Regions from separate parts of the Metabacillus dongyingensis genome, predicted to be linked through region 1. Evidence: riboswitches for the same ligand, from Rfam matches in the RefSeq annotation. Region 1 holds a riboswitch; each other region holds the start of a gene.

What was found. A riboswitch is a leader RNA that binds a small molecule or an ion and turns the genes downstream of it on or off. The one in region 1 is predicted to bind S-adenosylmethionine.
Region 2: linked by a shared signal. The riboswitch ahead of K8L98_RS21990 (methionine ABC transporter ATP-binding protein) and the one ahead of K8L98_RS15310 (MetQ/NlpA family ABC transporter substrate-binding protein) in region 1 are both predicted to bind S-adenosylmethionine.
Region 3: linked by a shared signal. The riboswitch ahead of mmuP (S-methylmethionine permease) and the one ahead of K8L98_RS15310 (MetQ/NlpA family ABC transporter substrate-binding protein) in region 1 are both predicted to bind S-adenosylmethionine.
Region 4: linked by a shared signal. The riboswitch ahead of metK (methionine adenosyltransferase) and the one ahead of K8L98_RS15310 (MetQ/NlpA family ABC transporter substrate-binding protein) in region 1 are both predicted to bind S-adenosylmethionine.

The regions. Positions count from the first base shown of each region.
Region 1 covers NZ_CP082944.1:3,123,258-3,126,398, reverse strand. Annotated here, with positions in the region: gene mngB (mannosylglycerate hydrolase) at 1-745, shown strand, start outside; SAM riboswitch class I at 1,250-1,358, shown strand; gene K8L98_RS15310 (MetQ/NlpA family ABC transporter substrate-binding protein) at 1,487-2,329, shown strand; gene K8L98_RS15300 (LLM class flavin-dependent oxidoreductase) at 2,816-3,141, shown strand, end outside.
Region 2 covers NZ_CP082944.1:4,425,474-4,428,614, forward strand. Annotated here, with positions in the region: gene K8L98_RS21985 (methionine ABC transporter permease) at 1-648, opposite strand, end outside; gene K8L98_RS21990 (methionine ABC transporter ATP-binding protein) at 638-1,669, opposite strand; SAM riboswitch class I at 1,759-1,866, opposite strand; SAM riboswitch class I at 1,951-2,064, opposite strand; gene K8L98_RS21995 (DUF4395 domain-containing protein) at 2,141-2,554, opposite strand; SAM riboswitch class I at 2,770-2,877, shown strand; gene K8L98_RS22000 (alpha/beta hydrolase) at 2,952-3,141, shown strand, end outside.
Region 3 covers NZ_CP082944.1:4,971,391-4,974,531, forward strand. Annotated here, with positions in the region: gene mmuM (homocysteine S-methyltransferase) at 1-418, opposite strand, end outside; gene mmuP (S-methylmethionine permease) at 393-1,796, opposite strand; SAM riboswitch class I at 1,877-1,981, opposite strand; gene K8L98_RS24530 (response regulator transcription factor) at 2,146-2,835, shown strand; gene K8L98_RS24535 (sensor histidine kinase) at 2,832-3,141, shown strand, end outside.
Region 4 covers NZ_CP082944.1:3,966,018-3,969,158, reverse strand. Annotated here, with positions in the region: gene pckA (phosphoenolpyruvate carboxykinase (ATP)) at 1-589, opposite strand, end outside; SAM riboswitch class I at 900-1,033, shown strand; gene metK (methionine adenosyltransferase) at 1,220-2,422, shown strand; gene asnB (asparagine synthase (glutamine-hydrolyzing)) at 2,576-3,141, shown strand, end outside.

The DNA of each region.
Region 1 (3,141 bases):
AGCATTTTCTGTATCTGATAACCAATTTGGTTGTTTGAAACGTGATGTTTACGATAGTGCAATGGATATTTGGGAGCAGGAAGAATGGGATGAACGTCCAGATTCCATTTATCCAATGTTAAGTTTTGTTAGTCTATCCAATGAAGCATATGGTGTGAGTGTACTAACAAATAGTACAAGAGAGTATGAGATTGTCGGTGAAGCATACGACACAATTGCTATAACCTTGTTCAGAGGTGTAGGAGTGCTGGGTAAGGAAGAACTGCTCAGAAGGCCGGGCCGTCCTTCTGGAATTAAATTACCTACTCCAGACTCACAAATGCTTGGAAAACTAACGTTAGAGTTTGCGATTGTTACACATCAGCAATCTGCATTAAAAGCTAATGCTGCACGGATGGCTAAAGAGTACTTAACACCAATTGATCTCTATAACAAAATTCCATTTAATGCAATGAAACTTAATACAGCGGATGTTAAAACGCCGGCCTCTTTCAGCTTTATAAAAGAAGTACATCAGGATTCTGTTTTAAGTACTTTGAAGAAAGCCGAAAAGGATGATCAATTCGTATTGCGTTTCTATAATCCAACCGACGAAGAAAAGGTCGTTTCATTTAAAATAAACCGTTCTATTCAACAAGCATATACGGCAAATCTTAATGAAAAATGTTCTGAAGTTATAGAGGTGGAAGAAAATAAAGTACAATCGAAAATTAAAACAAATCAAGTGAAAACGATTCTTTTTTAAAAGCAGTTTGATAGTTTTTCAAAAAGACACTCTTCTATTTGCACGTGAAGTTACCTTCAACGCAGCAAAAAATAGGGGTGTCTTTTTTATTAACAAATAGAAAGTTAAATCAACCTTGATGTGAGTAAATATGAATAAACCAATTTTTCTTTTTCCTATTTTTCAAAGAGAGAATTTTGGGAGGAGATAAGAATTGCAATGTTATTAGGAATAAATTTTTATGCCCTTAATAAATACAAGAAATAAACAGTAATTACAATGTGTATTAGGCATAATTGATTTAATCAATGCAGTATAGAAAGTAATTATTATTTTTAATTCCGACTTGACACATATGATTTATTGTATTAATTTAATATTAACAAATTTTTCAATTACAGCGCTCACTGGATAACCAGAGGCTTTCACTCAAGTACCCTGAGAACTTGAGATGGAAGCCTTTCGTTCATTTAACATGATTAATTAAGGAGTGATGAATCCATTAATGGATGAAAAAAACATATATTCTTATTTAGAGAGGTGGAGGGAATGGCCCTATGAAACCTCGGCAACAGGCTTATATAAAAGTACTGTGCTAATTCCAGCAAGCATGAAAGTGCTTGAAAGATAAGATGAGATATTCGTTTAATCCGAAACTCTTTCTTATTTTAGAAAGGGTTTTTATTTTACGCAATTTTTGATGGGCGGTGAGAACTCGCAATATTAAGGATTAAAAAAAATTGAAAAAGGGAGAAAACAAAAATGAAAAAATTATCGATTACACTTCTAGCCGGAATCATATTCATTATTTTATCAGGATGCAACATAAACTCAAATGCATCTGAAAACAACAAAATTGTCGTAGGTTCATCTGGATCAGATGCTCAAGTATGGAACTTTATTTCAAAATCAAAAGCAGCCAAAGAAGCCGGAATTGAGATTGAAGTAAAAGAATTTAATGACGGCCTGCAAATTAATGAGGCTACAAATGACGGAATCCTTGATGTAAATGCTTTTCAATCACTATCATATTTTCAAGATTATGTGAAAAGTAAAAATGCAGATTTAGCCGCAATAGCAACAACTTATTTAGAACCAATGGGTATTTATTCTAAACGCTTGAAGTCACTTGAAGAAATTCCGGAAAATGCTGGAATAGCCATTCCTAATGATCCGGCAAATACAGCTCGAGCTCTACGCGTATTGCGAAATGCAGGTGTCATTACGTTAAAGGATGATTTTGATTCATTTGGAACGATTCAAGATATTGTAGAAAACCCGAAAAATATTAAATTTGTTCCAGTAGACGGATCATCTACAGCGCGGTCTCTTCCCGATGTAGATGCCTCCTTAATTGGAAACAGCATTGCTCTTGATGCTGGATTGAATTCTATTAAAGATTCTATTTACCATGAAGAGGTCAATCAAGATACACAGGCAAATATTAATATTCTTGTTACTCAAAAAGAAAACGAAAAAAATGAAAATTTTAAAAAATTAAGCAGTATATATCATTCGAAAGAAGTTCAGGAATTCATAAAGAAGGAATTTGGCGGAACCAAAATCCCAGTAAAAAAACCGGTTGAAGAAATCATAAATAATTAATAATTAATAAAGACTCTTTATCGATGGACTATAGACAACTGATTACTTTATAGAATTAGCTGTTCCTATTCTTCAAGAAAGGGGTTTATTTCGATCGGAGTATGAAGGTGTCACTCTTCGAGAGAGCTTAGGTCTGGAATTTCCGGAAAATCAGTTTGCGTGAAAAAACGCAGAACAAGGAAGAACAGGAAACAGCTGACTTTTTATCTTGATTAGTAGACCTTTGTATAGTCCGAAAATATTTTTATAAAACCAACTTGATTTATCGGAAAAATAAGAATAATATTCTTTCAATGGATCTTAAATTTCATAATTTAAAGAATTGAAAGAATAAAGAATTGCCCACTGGTCAACCGGAGGCGCCCCAGATAAGATATGCATTCTTATCTGGGGGGCCTTTTTTGCAGCTTCTTTTGCTGACTGGACTTCTAGAGGCACATTAAATAGGGCTGTGAGGAAAAGAAATAAACAAGGGGGGAAGAAAGTGTGTCAATAAAATTGAGCATTCTTGATCAAAGTCCGATTGGAGAAAATGATACAGCAGCAGATGCGTTAAAACAAACAGTGGATCTGGCAATACTTGCAGAGAAATGGGGTTATCACCGTTTTTGGGTATCTGAGCATCATAATTCAGAGGAATTAGCTGGCTCTGCGCCAGAAGCTCTCATTTCCTACCTTCTGGCAAAAACCAAACAGATTCGAATAGGTTCTGGCGGAGTTATGCTTCAACATTATAGTCCATATAAAGTCGCTGAAATCTTCAACGTTTTGTCATCTTTAGCTCCAGGAAGAGTGGATTTGGGAATAGGAAA
Region 2 (3,141 bases), 1.3 Mb from region 1:
TCGTCTTCTGATTTTTTTAGATAATAAGTTTCCTGATGATTGAAGCCCCTGAACGAGCACAACAAGGATTGTAACGGTAATAATCATGACAACTGTGTCAAAGCGCTGGTAGCCGTATGTAATGGCGAGATCCCCGAGTCCGCCGCCGCCGACAGCTCCAGCCATCGCTGATGCCCCGACAAGACCAACCGTTGCGATTGTAAGACTTAATACAAGTGAGCTTAATGCTTCTGGAACGATGAATTTAAAGATGATTTGCGTTGGTGTTGCTCCCATAGCTTCTGCTGCCTCTATGACTCCCGGGTCCACTTCTAATAATGAGTTCTCAATCAATCTCGCAATATATGGACCTGCATAAAAGACAAGCGGCACTACAGCAGCGGCAGTCCCAATTGATGTTCCTACAATTAATCTGGTTAGCGGAACAATCGCAACCATTAATATAATGAAGGGTACAGAACGGAAGATATTGACGACACCGTTCAAGATATTAAAAATAATGGCATTTTCCCATAGGTGCCCTTTTCTTGTAATGACCAGCAGCACACCAAGCGGCAGTCCGATCAAGGTTGAGAAAAGCAATGAAAAACCGGTCATTGCAAGTGTTTCGATCAGTGCATCAATAATTTGCTGTGAATTAACTAGCATGTACTTCCACCTCTTTAACTGTGACATTTTCCTGATTCATTACTAATAACGCCCGTTTAATTTCGCTTTTTGCTCCCTGCAGCTCGACAATCAAATGTCCAAACGGGATGCCCTGAAGCTCTGTGATGTTTCCAAATAAAACATTGATATCAAGATCAAACCGTTTAGCAATCTGAGAAAGCAGCGGCTGGCCCGAAGATTTGCCGACAAAGTTAATTTTGAAAATCTGTCCCTGTGCATTCTCCTCCTGCACTAATTTCAGCACAGACTCAGGGATGGAATCATTCAGAACAGAACTGACAAAGTTCGAAGCTGTTTTTGTTTGAGGATTTGAGAATACATCAAAAACTGAGCCTGACTCGATAATTTTTCCGCCCTCAATTACTGCAACCCTATCGCAAACCTCCCTGATAACTGACATCTCATGGGTGATCATTAAAATTGTAATGTTGTATTCCTGATTGATTTTTTTCAAAAGCTTCAGAATGGACCCGGTTGTTTGAGGATCAAGTGCAGATGTTGCTTCATCACACAATAGAATGGAGGGCTGTGTAGCCAGTGCTCTTGCAATGCCGACACGCTGTTTTTGACCCCCTGACAGCTGGTCTGGATATTGATTTGCTTTGTCCTCTAACCCTACAAACGACAATAATTCTGTTACTCTTTGTTTGATTTCTTTTTGAGAGGCTTTTGCAAGAAGGAGCGGCATCGCAACATTGGCGAAGACCGTTTTGGAATTCAGCAGATTGAAATGCTGGAAGACCATGCCGATTTTGCGTTTTACTTGTCTTACTTCCTTTTGGGATAGTGCCGTTAAATCGAGATTATCAACAATGATTTTTCCCGAGCTTGGACGCTCTAACAAATTCACTGTGCGGATCAGTGTGCTTTTACCGGCTCCGCTGAATCCGATCACACCGCAAATCTCCCCCTGCTTCACATGAAGATCAATGCCGTTAAGGGCTCTCACTTCATTTCCGCCGCTGTTATAAACCTTTGTGACACCTTCAAATTGAATCATATGTATTCCTCCCGTGATATTGAAAATAAAAAAACCCTCTTCTATCCGACAAGAAGAGGGCATGAATTCATAAAGAATCACTAGGTCTCTTCTTATCTCCCAGGCTTTTTGCCTGCTGGAATTGGCACAGTACTTTTTTATAAAAGTCCGCTGCCGAAGCATCATCAGGCCAGTCCCTCCGCTTCTCTGGATAAGAAATCTATTTAATTTGCTAAAAAACAAAAAACCTCTTCCTGAAAGCCAAGAAGAGGGTAAGATCAAAGGTAAAAGACCGTTCACTCTTCTTATCTCTCAAGCGAAATCACGCTTGTTGGAGTTGGCACAGTTCTCAGGAAAGTCCGAGTCTGCTGCCGAGGTTTCAAAGGGCCAAATCCCTCCACCTCTCGTGATAAGAAGTTTCATATTTTCGATGTGAGTCCTACTTTACGCTGGTATTTTCAAAAAGTCAACACTTTTTTTATAAAAATATGACTACTTTGAAAGCCTGCGGTATCGGTATTGCTGCCACTGAAAACGAATAAAGCAGCCAACACAAAAGCCTAATATGGCAACGAATGCAGCTAGCGCGACCATAGCGGTAAAGATATAAGCCAGAGTCATCCAGTTCATCATATAACCAAGAAAACCAAGACTAAGACAGATGACTGCAATCATCTGATTGAACTGCTGCTGTTCGAAATCCTCGGGAATGTATTCCGAAGGCTTTTTTCTTAAAAAGAGCTTTGCCGTCTTCATAATAGGGTTAAATTTAAAAAGAAGCCCCATTAATCCTGGAATAAGAGGTATAAGAAGAAACCAGCCGGATCCTGAAACCCAAGCGGCTGCGACAGATAACACAATAAACCATTGATTCGTTAATACAAGAGGTTTAGGAATCGTATTCACTTAAATCCCACCTATCTGATTGGAATATTAGTATTCTACTCCTATTTTTGTCATTTGTGAAGATAGAAACTTCAGGGGATTTCCCCCCCTTAAAAGCGTGTGAATGGGGTACTCAAATCGCTGATTCTCTGCTTTCATAACCTCAAAGTTTATTGACAGTTAGAAGGCGGCCGTGATAAGATCATTAAAACCAACTAAACCAATCAGAATTAAATAAATTATCAAGAGTGAACGAGAGATCTGGCTCCGCGACTTCACAGCAACCGCCGGCAAACGGAAAGGTGCTCCCACCAGCAAAGCTGCTGTGCTTTGGTTGATAGAGAAAAAACCTCTCTTTATAGCCAATGAAAGAGAGGGTTTTTTATTTTATGATTTGTATGAATTGGAGGAATCACAAATGACTGAAACGATTTACTCTGTATTGCCCGGTGCTGAAAGCTTTTTTTATAAAGGAAATGAGATTGGCATTCTGCTTTGCCATGGATTTGTAGGAACACCTCAAAGTGTTGGAGAACTGGGAAAACTGCTTGCTGATAAAGGCTTCACCGTTCTTGCCCCGCGATTAAAAGGCCACGGGACAAATGCTC
Region 3 (3,141 bases), 1.8 Mb from region 1:
CTGTATACTCCGAACCGTCTGCAAGATAGGCGCCATAGGGACCGATTGATGCCGCAACCAATGGCTTTGGTCTAATAGCTTCCATTTCTTCCTTCCAAAAATCATCTCTTGCTTTTCTTGCAATCACCACTGTTTTTTTTATTAATTGCACAGCTTCTTCTTCTTCGATTCCCCGCTTCAAGAAACCATCGATTGTTGCTTGATAGCTGGCCGTAATTGCACAGTCCGCTCCCGCACGGAAATAGTCTGAATGAACCTGATAAATCGCTTCGGGGTTTTCCAGTAATATTCGGGCAGACCAAAGGGGATCGTCTAAATCACAGCCATGCTGCTCGAGTTCTGTAGCAAGTGCCCCATCAAGGATCATGACGGAATAGTCACTTAAAATGGTTTCAATTGGATTGAGTTTCTGCTGCATATCCTTCTCCTCTTTTCTTAATAAAATGTGTTGCATAATAGCTTCCATAGCAAAACAAAATAAATGAAATGCCGCAATAGAGGGCAATTCGCTGTGCAGGATCAAATGCGATTCCAACCAAAGATGCTAAACACAGCACAAAAGATGCAATCGGCACCAGGGGATAGAAAGGTGTCCGGTAAACCAGGTCCTTTATCGAATGTCCTTGTTTTATATATTGTCTGCGAAAGAAAAACTGTGACACGCTAATACTCATCCATACGGCAACCACGGCTAAACCTGAAATGGAGACAAGAACTATATATACTGTATCTGGCGCAATAACACTTGAGAACAAAGCCAGGGTGCCGCCAAGCATACTGAAAATCACTGCATATATAGGCACACCGCGCTTTGACACTCTTGCAAAAATAGGTGATATGGTTTTCTTATCTGAAAGTGACCAGAGCATTCTGGAAGCAGCATACAGGCCTGAGTTTGCTGCAGACAAAATGGCTGTTAAGATCACGAAATTCATGATATCTGCTGCATAAGGAATACCGATTCGTTCAAATACAGAAACAAAGGGGCTTTTTAAAACTCCTGAATCTGATGCAGGCAGCAGTGCAGATAAAACAACAATGGTTCCAACAAAAAAGATAATCAATCTCCATAATGTTGTCCGAATCGCCATTGGAATTGTTTTTTCCGGATTGACTGTTTCTCCAGCTGCAACCCCTATTAATTCCGTTCCCGAATAGGCAAAATTCACAGCAAGCATCGTCATAATAACGGCAAATGCACCATTTGGAAATAATCCTTCATTTGTGAGATTCGTAAAGAACGGAGCTGAATTGGAATCCGTCAGAGGAATAAAACCTACAATTGCTGCTCCACCCAAAAGAATAAAAATCACTATGGCAGCGACTTTAATCGCTGCAAACCAAAATTCAGATTCCGCGAAAAACTTAACCGTCACAGCATTTAATGCAAAGATTATCAACGCAAACACCGCACTCCAAATCCAGACGTTAATAGATGGAAACCACCTCTGCATCAGCAGCCCCGCTGCCGTGAATTCTGAACCTAACGCAACCGTCCAAGTCAGCCAATACAGCCAGGCTACAGTATATCCTGTCCCTGGACCAATATATTTAGCGGCATAGCTATGAAAAGCGCCTGTCTCCGGCATATGGACGGCTAATTCCCCCAAACAAAGCATAACGAGATAAACGACCAGGGCACCCACAAGATACGACAGGATCGTCCCAAACGCTCCTGCCTGTTGAATCGTATAACCCGTGCTTAAGAATAAACCTGTCCCAATTACACCTCCAAGAGATAACATGACTAAATGACGAGATTGCATTTTCCTTTGAAATTGCTGCTTAGCTTCCATTTTTACTCCCCTTTTTTCACATCCAAAAAAATGAAAAACGCACTCTTTAAAAAGAGTGCGTTACTGACAAATAAAAGGCACGCTTATCTATCAGGTCAATTCACCCGCTGGAGTTAGCACAGTATCTTAATAGACCTGCTGCTGAGGTTTCAAAGGGCCAGTCCCTCCACCTCTCTGGATAAGAAATTATTTTTTTACTACAATAGCAATCTATTGAATCAATGTCAAGATTAGTATGAATATTCCGTTCACTTATGTATTCTGACATCTTGTCAAGCCCATCTATAGCACACAGAATTGTTTTCCTATACAATAATTGTAAAAGAAACCTTATAGTGTGGTGAAACTCATGTTTAAACTTCTATTAATTGAAGATGATTTAACCCTGTTTAATGAAATCAAAGAACGATTAAATCAGTGGTCTTATGATGTTTATGGCATTACAGATTTTAATAAAGTCATGCAGGAATTCTCAGCCGTAAAGCCAGATTTGGTCATCATTGATATTCAGCTGCCGAAGTTTGACGGCTTTCATTGGTGCCGGATGATCCGGTCGCATTCGAATGTGCCGATCATTTTTCTCTCCTCGCGGGATCATCCGACTGATATGGTCATGTCTATGCAGCTTGGTGCTGATGATTTTGTTCAAAAGCCCTTTCACTTTGATGTGCTGATTGCTAAAATCCAGGCCATTCTCCGCCGTGTTTATAACTACAATACAGAGCAAGTAAGTCTGAAAACATGGTGCAATGCTGCGGTTGATTATGAGCGAAATACGGTTACGAACGAAACCGGTTCCGTTGAACTGACAAAGAATGAAATGTTCATTCTTAAACTATTGATTGAACAAAAAAACAAAATTGTCAGCAGGGACAAGCTCATGAACAGCCTGTGGGATGATAGACGCTTCATAAGCGATAATACGTTAACAGTGAATGTCAATCGCCTGCGAAAACGGCTGGATGAAATTGGTCTTGGTCAATTTATTGAGACAAAAGTAGGCCAGGGATATCTTGCGGCAGAAGAGGAAATGGTATGATTCTCCGTTTCTTAAAAGAGCGCCGGAGCTGGATTCTGTTCTTTATTATCATTCATTTTTTTATTCTATTTATCGCTTTCATTGACTCAGCCATTCCAGTGCAGTCAGTCCTGTATATTGTTTTTCTTTCCATGATCGCTTTTATTATCTTCTTATCTGTTCGGTACAACAAAGAAACTGCTTTTTATAAAAGTCTGGCAGATCGGGAAAACAACCTTGATATATCAAGCATTCCAGCTCCGGAAAGCCCGTTTGAACAATTGGTTGAAAAGACGCTCAGCGAACAGGCGCAGTCCCTGAAAAAAG
Region 4 (3,141 bases), 840 kb from region 1:
TTTCTCCTGCATATTCCGTTCCTCCGATTAAGATCGTTCTTTTCTCAAAAGAAATGATGATAAAAGTTTCAGAATTTGTTCCATCTACTGACGGATCTGCTTTAAAGTTTGGTGCAGACACGATCGTGAATGGATTATCATGCTGAATCAGCTCATCTCCGCTCTCTGGCTGAATGAATAATTGCTGTGCAAAAAGGTTATGCCAGGCGAATTCATTTACAACCTGAATCGGCAGGCGGTATTTTGCGTCAGCTCCGGCAAAGCCTTTGAAAACAAAAAGCTCATTGCGGTCTTTTAAGTATGAAAGAACTTTTAAATACAATTTTTCAAATGCCGTTTCAGAGAAAGGCTGATTAACAGCACCCCACTCAATTTTGTCATTTGTTGAATTTTCTTTTACAATAAATTTATCTTTAGGTGAACGTCCTGTGTAAGTACCAGTTGTTGCACGGACTGCTCCCGTTGAAGTTAATGTACCTTCTTTGCGCTCTAATACTTTCTCTACAAGAACGGGAACTGATAAGTTATGAAATGCATTTTCCCCTTTAAGTAAAACATCAAGCTCATTTGTAATTTCAATTGAATTCATCCCATACCCATCCTTTACCTATATTTCTATTATTATTTTCAACTATATGTTAAGTGATTCTTCTTAATTAGTATAACACATTAAAATGAATAGTCTATACTATTTAACTTATTCTACGTACAAATTGATGAAATGGAACGGTTTTAGAAACGTTTTTGATGAAAATGATACATATATAATAGGAATGTTTTTATTTCGGCATTTTGTGGAATCATATAAAAAGGGTTCTGAAAAATCTTATGCGAAAACCTTGTCAGTTTTTGTTGACACCTGAAGGAAATATACGATATTATATGTCCTTGAACGGATTCTCTTATCCCGAGCTGGTGGAGGGACAGGCCCAATGAAACCCAGCAACCTGCTTTATCTTGAAAATTCATTCGTGAATTTTTGCGAGCAAAGGTGCTAACCTGATGCAAGGCGAAAGCCCTTGATCGATAAGAGCGAAAGGCTACGATTTTAGTAAATAACCTTTCCTCGCGGGAAAGGATTTTTTATTTCAAATATATTTTGCCTGAAAGTACTCGTGGATTCTCCTAAAACATGCCAACTGAAATATTTTGCCGAATGGTCAAAATATGAAAGGGAATGAGTTCCGTATCATCTAACCTTTTGAGGAGGAAAACTTTAATGACTAAACAACGTCGTCTGTTTACTTCAGAGTCTGTAACTGAAGGTCATCCTGATAAAATTTGTGACCAGATTTCTGACTCGATTTTAGATGCAATCCTAGAAAAAGATGCAAATGCCCGTGTAGCTTGTGAAACATCTGTTACAACAGGTCTTGTTCTGGTTGCTGGTGAAATTACAACTTCTACTTATGTAGACATTCCAAAAATCGTTCGCGAAACGGTTAAAGAAATTGGCTACACTCGTGCAAAATATGGTTTTGATGCAGAAACATGTGCAGTACTTACTTCAATTGATGAACAGTCAGCAGATATCGCGATGGGTGTTGATCAGGCGCTTGAAGCACGTGAAGGAAAAATGACAGATGAGCAGATTGAAGCTATTGGTGCAGGTGACCAAGGATTGATGTTCGGTTTTGCAAATAACGAAACGAAAGAATTAATGCCGCTGCCGATCTCACTTGCTCACAAACTTGCACGCCGTTTAACAGAAGTCCGCAAAGAAGAAATTCTTCCGTACCTTCGTCCTGACGGCAAAACTCAAGTAACAGTTGAGTATGATGAGAATGACAAGCCTGTTCGCATTGATACAATTGTTATTTCAACTCAGCATCACCCTGAAATTTCATTGGAGCAAATTCAGCGCAACGTAAAAGAACATGTAATTAACCCGGTTGTACCGAATGAATTAATTGATGAAGATACAAAATACTTCATCAACCCGACTGGCCGTTTCGTAATCGGCGGACCGCAGGGCGATGCAGGCTTAACAGGCCGTAAAATCATCGTTGATACTTACGGAGGGTATGCTCGTCACGGAGGCGGTGCATTCTCTGGTAAAGATCCAACAAAAGTTGACCGCTCTGCAGCTTATGCAGCACGCTATGTAGCTAAGAATATTGTAGCAGCTGGCCTTGCTGATAAATGTGAAGTTCAGCTTGCATACGCAATTGGTGTAGCTCAGCCGGTATCAATTGCAATCGATACATTTGAAACAGGGAAAGTGAAGGAAGATGTGTTAGTGGATGTTGTTCGTGCTAACTTTGACCTTCGTCCGGCAGGAATCATCAACATGCTGAATCTTCGCCGTCCAATTTACAAACAAACAGCTGCCTACGGACACTTCGGCCGTAATGATCTTGACCTTCCATGGGAAAGAACAGATAAAGCAGAAGCTCTTAAAGAACAGGCTTTAAACCAATAATAAGTAAAAAAGGATGAGAATACTGCTGTATGCAGCTCTCATCCTTTTTTTGTCGAAAAAATCGGGATTTTTGTTTAATTTTGTGAAAAAATGCAACAATCTCTTACTAGTCTTCGTTTTATAAGTGGAAAGACACTTTTGGAGGCGAATAGGATGTGCGGATTTGTTGGAATTATTGATTATCGTAAACAAACGAGAGATCTTTTATTTAATACATTCATTGAGAAGGCAAGCAGAAAAATAGAACACAGAGGTCCGGATGACAGCGGAATTTATCAAGATGAGCAGGTTCTTCTGGCCTTTCAGCGGTTAAGCATTATTGATGTTAAAAGCGGACACCAGCCTATGGCTTATGGATCTGATGACCGCTACTATATTGTGTTTAACGGTGAAATTTATAACTATATTGAGCTCAGAGAAATCATTTTTTCCCATGGATTTAAGTTGAAAACGGATACGGATACAGAAGTGATTGTTGCGCTTTATTGCATTTATGGCCAGGAAACGCTTCAACTTTTAAGAGGAATGTTTTCATTTCTTATTTGGGACAGACAGGAACACTTTTTATTCGGTGCGAGAGATCACTTTGGAATAAAGCCTCTTTACTACATAGAAAACGGCGAAATGAATCTTTTTGCTTCGGAGCTTAAGAGTTTAACTGATTATCTTCCAAATCCTCTTATTAATGAAGAATCCTTAGAGCACTATCTCTCTTTTCA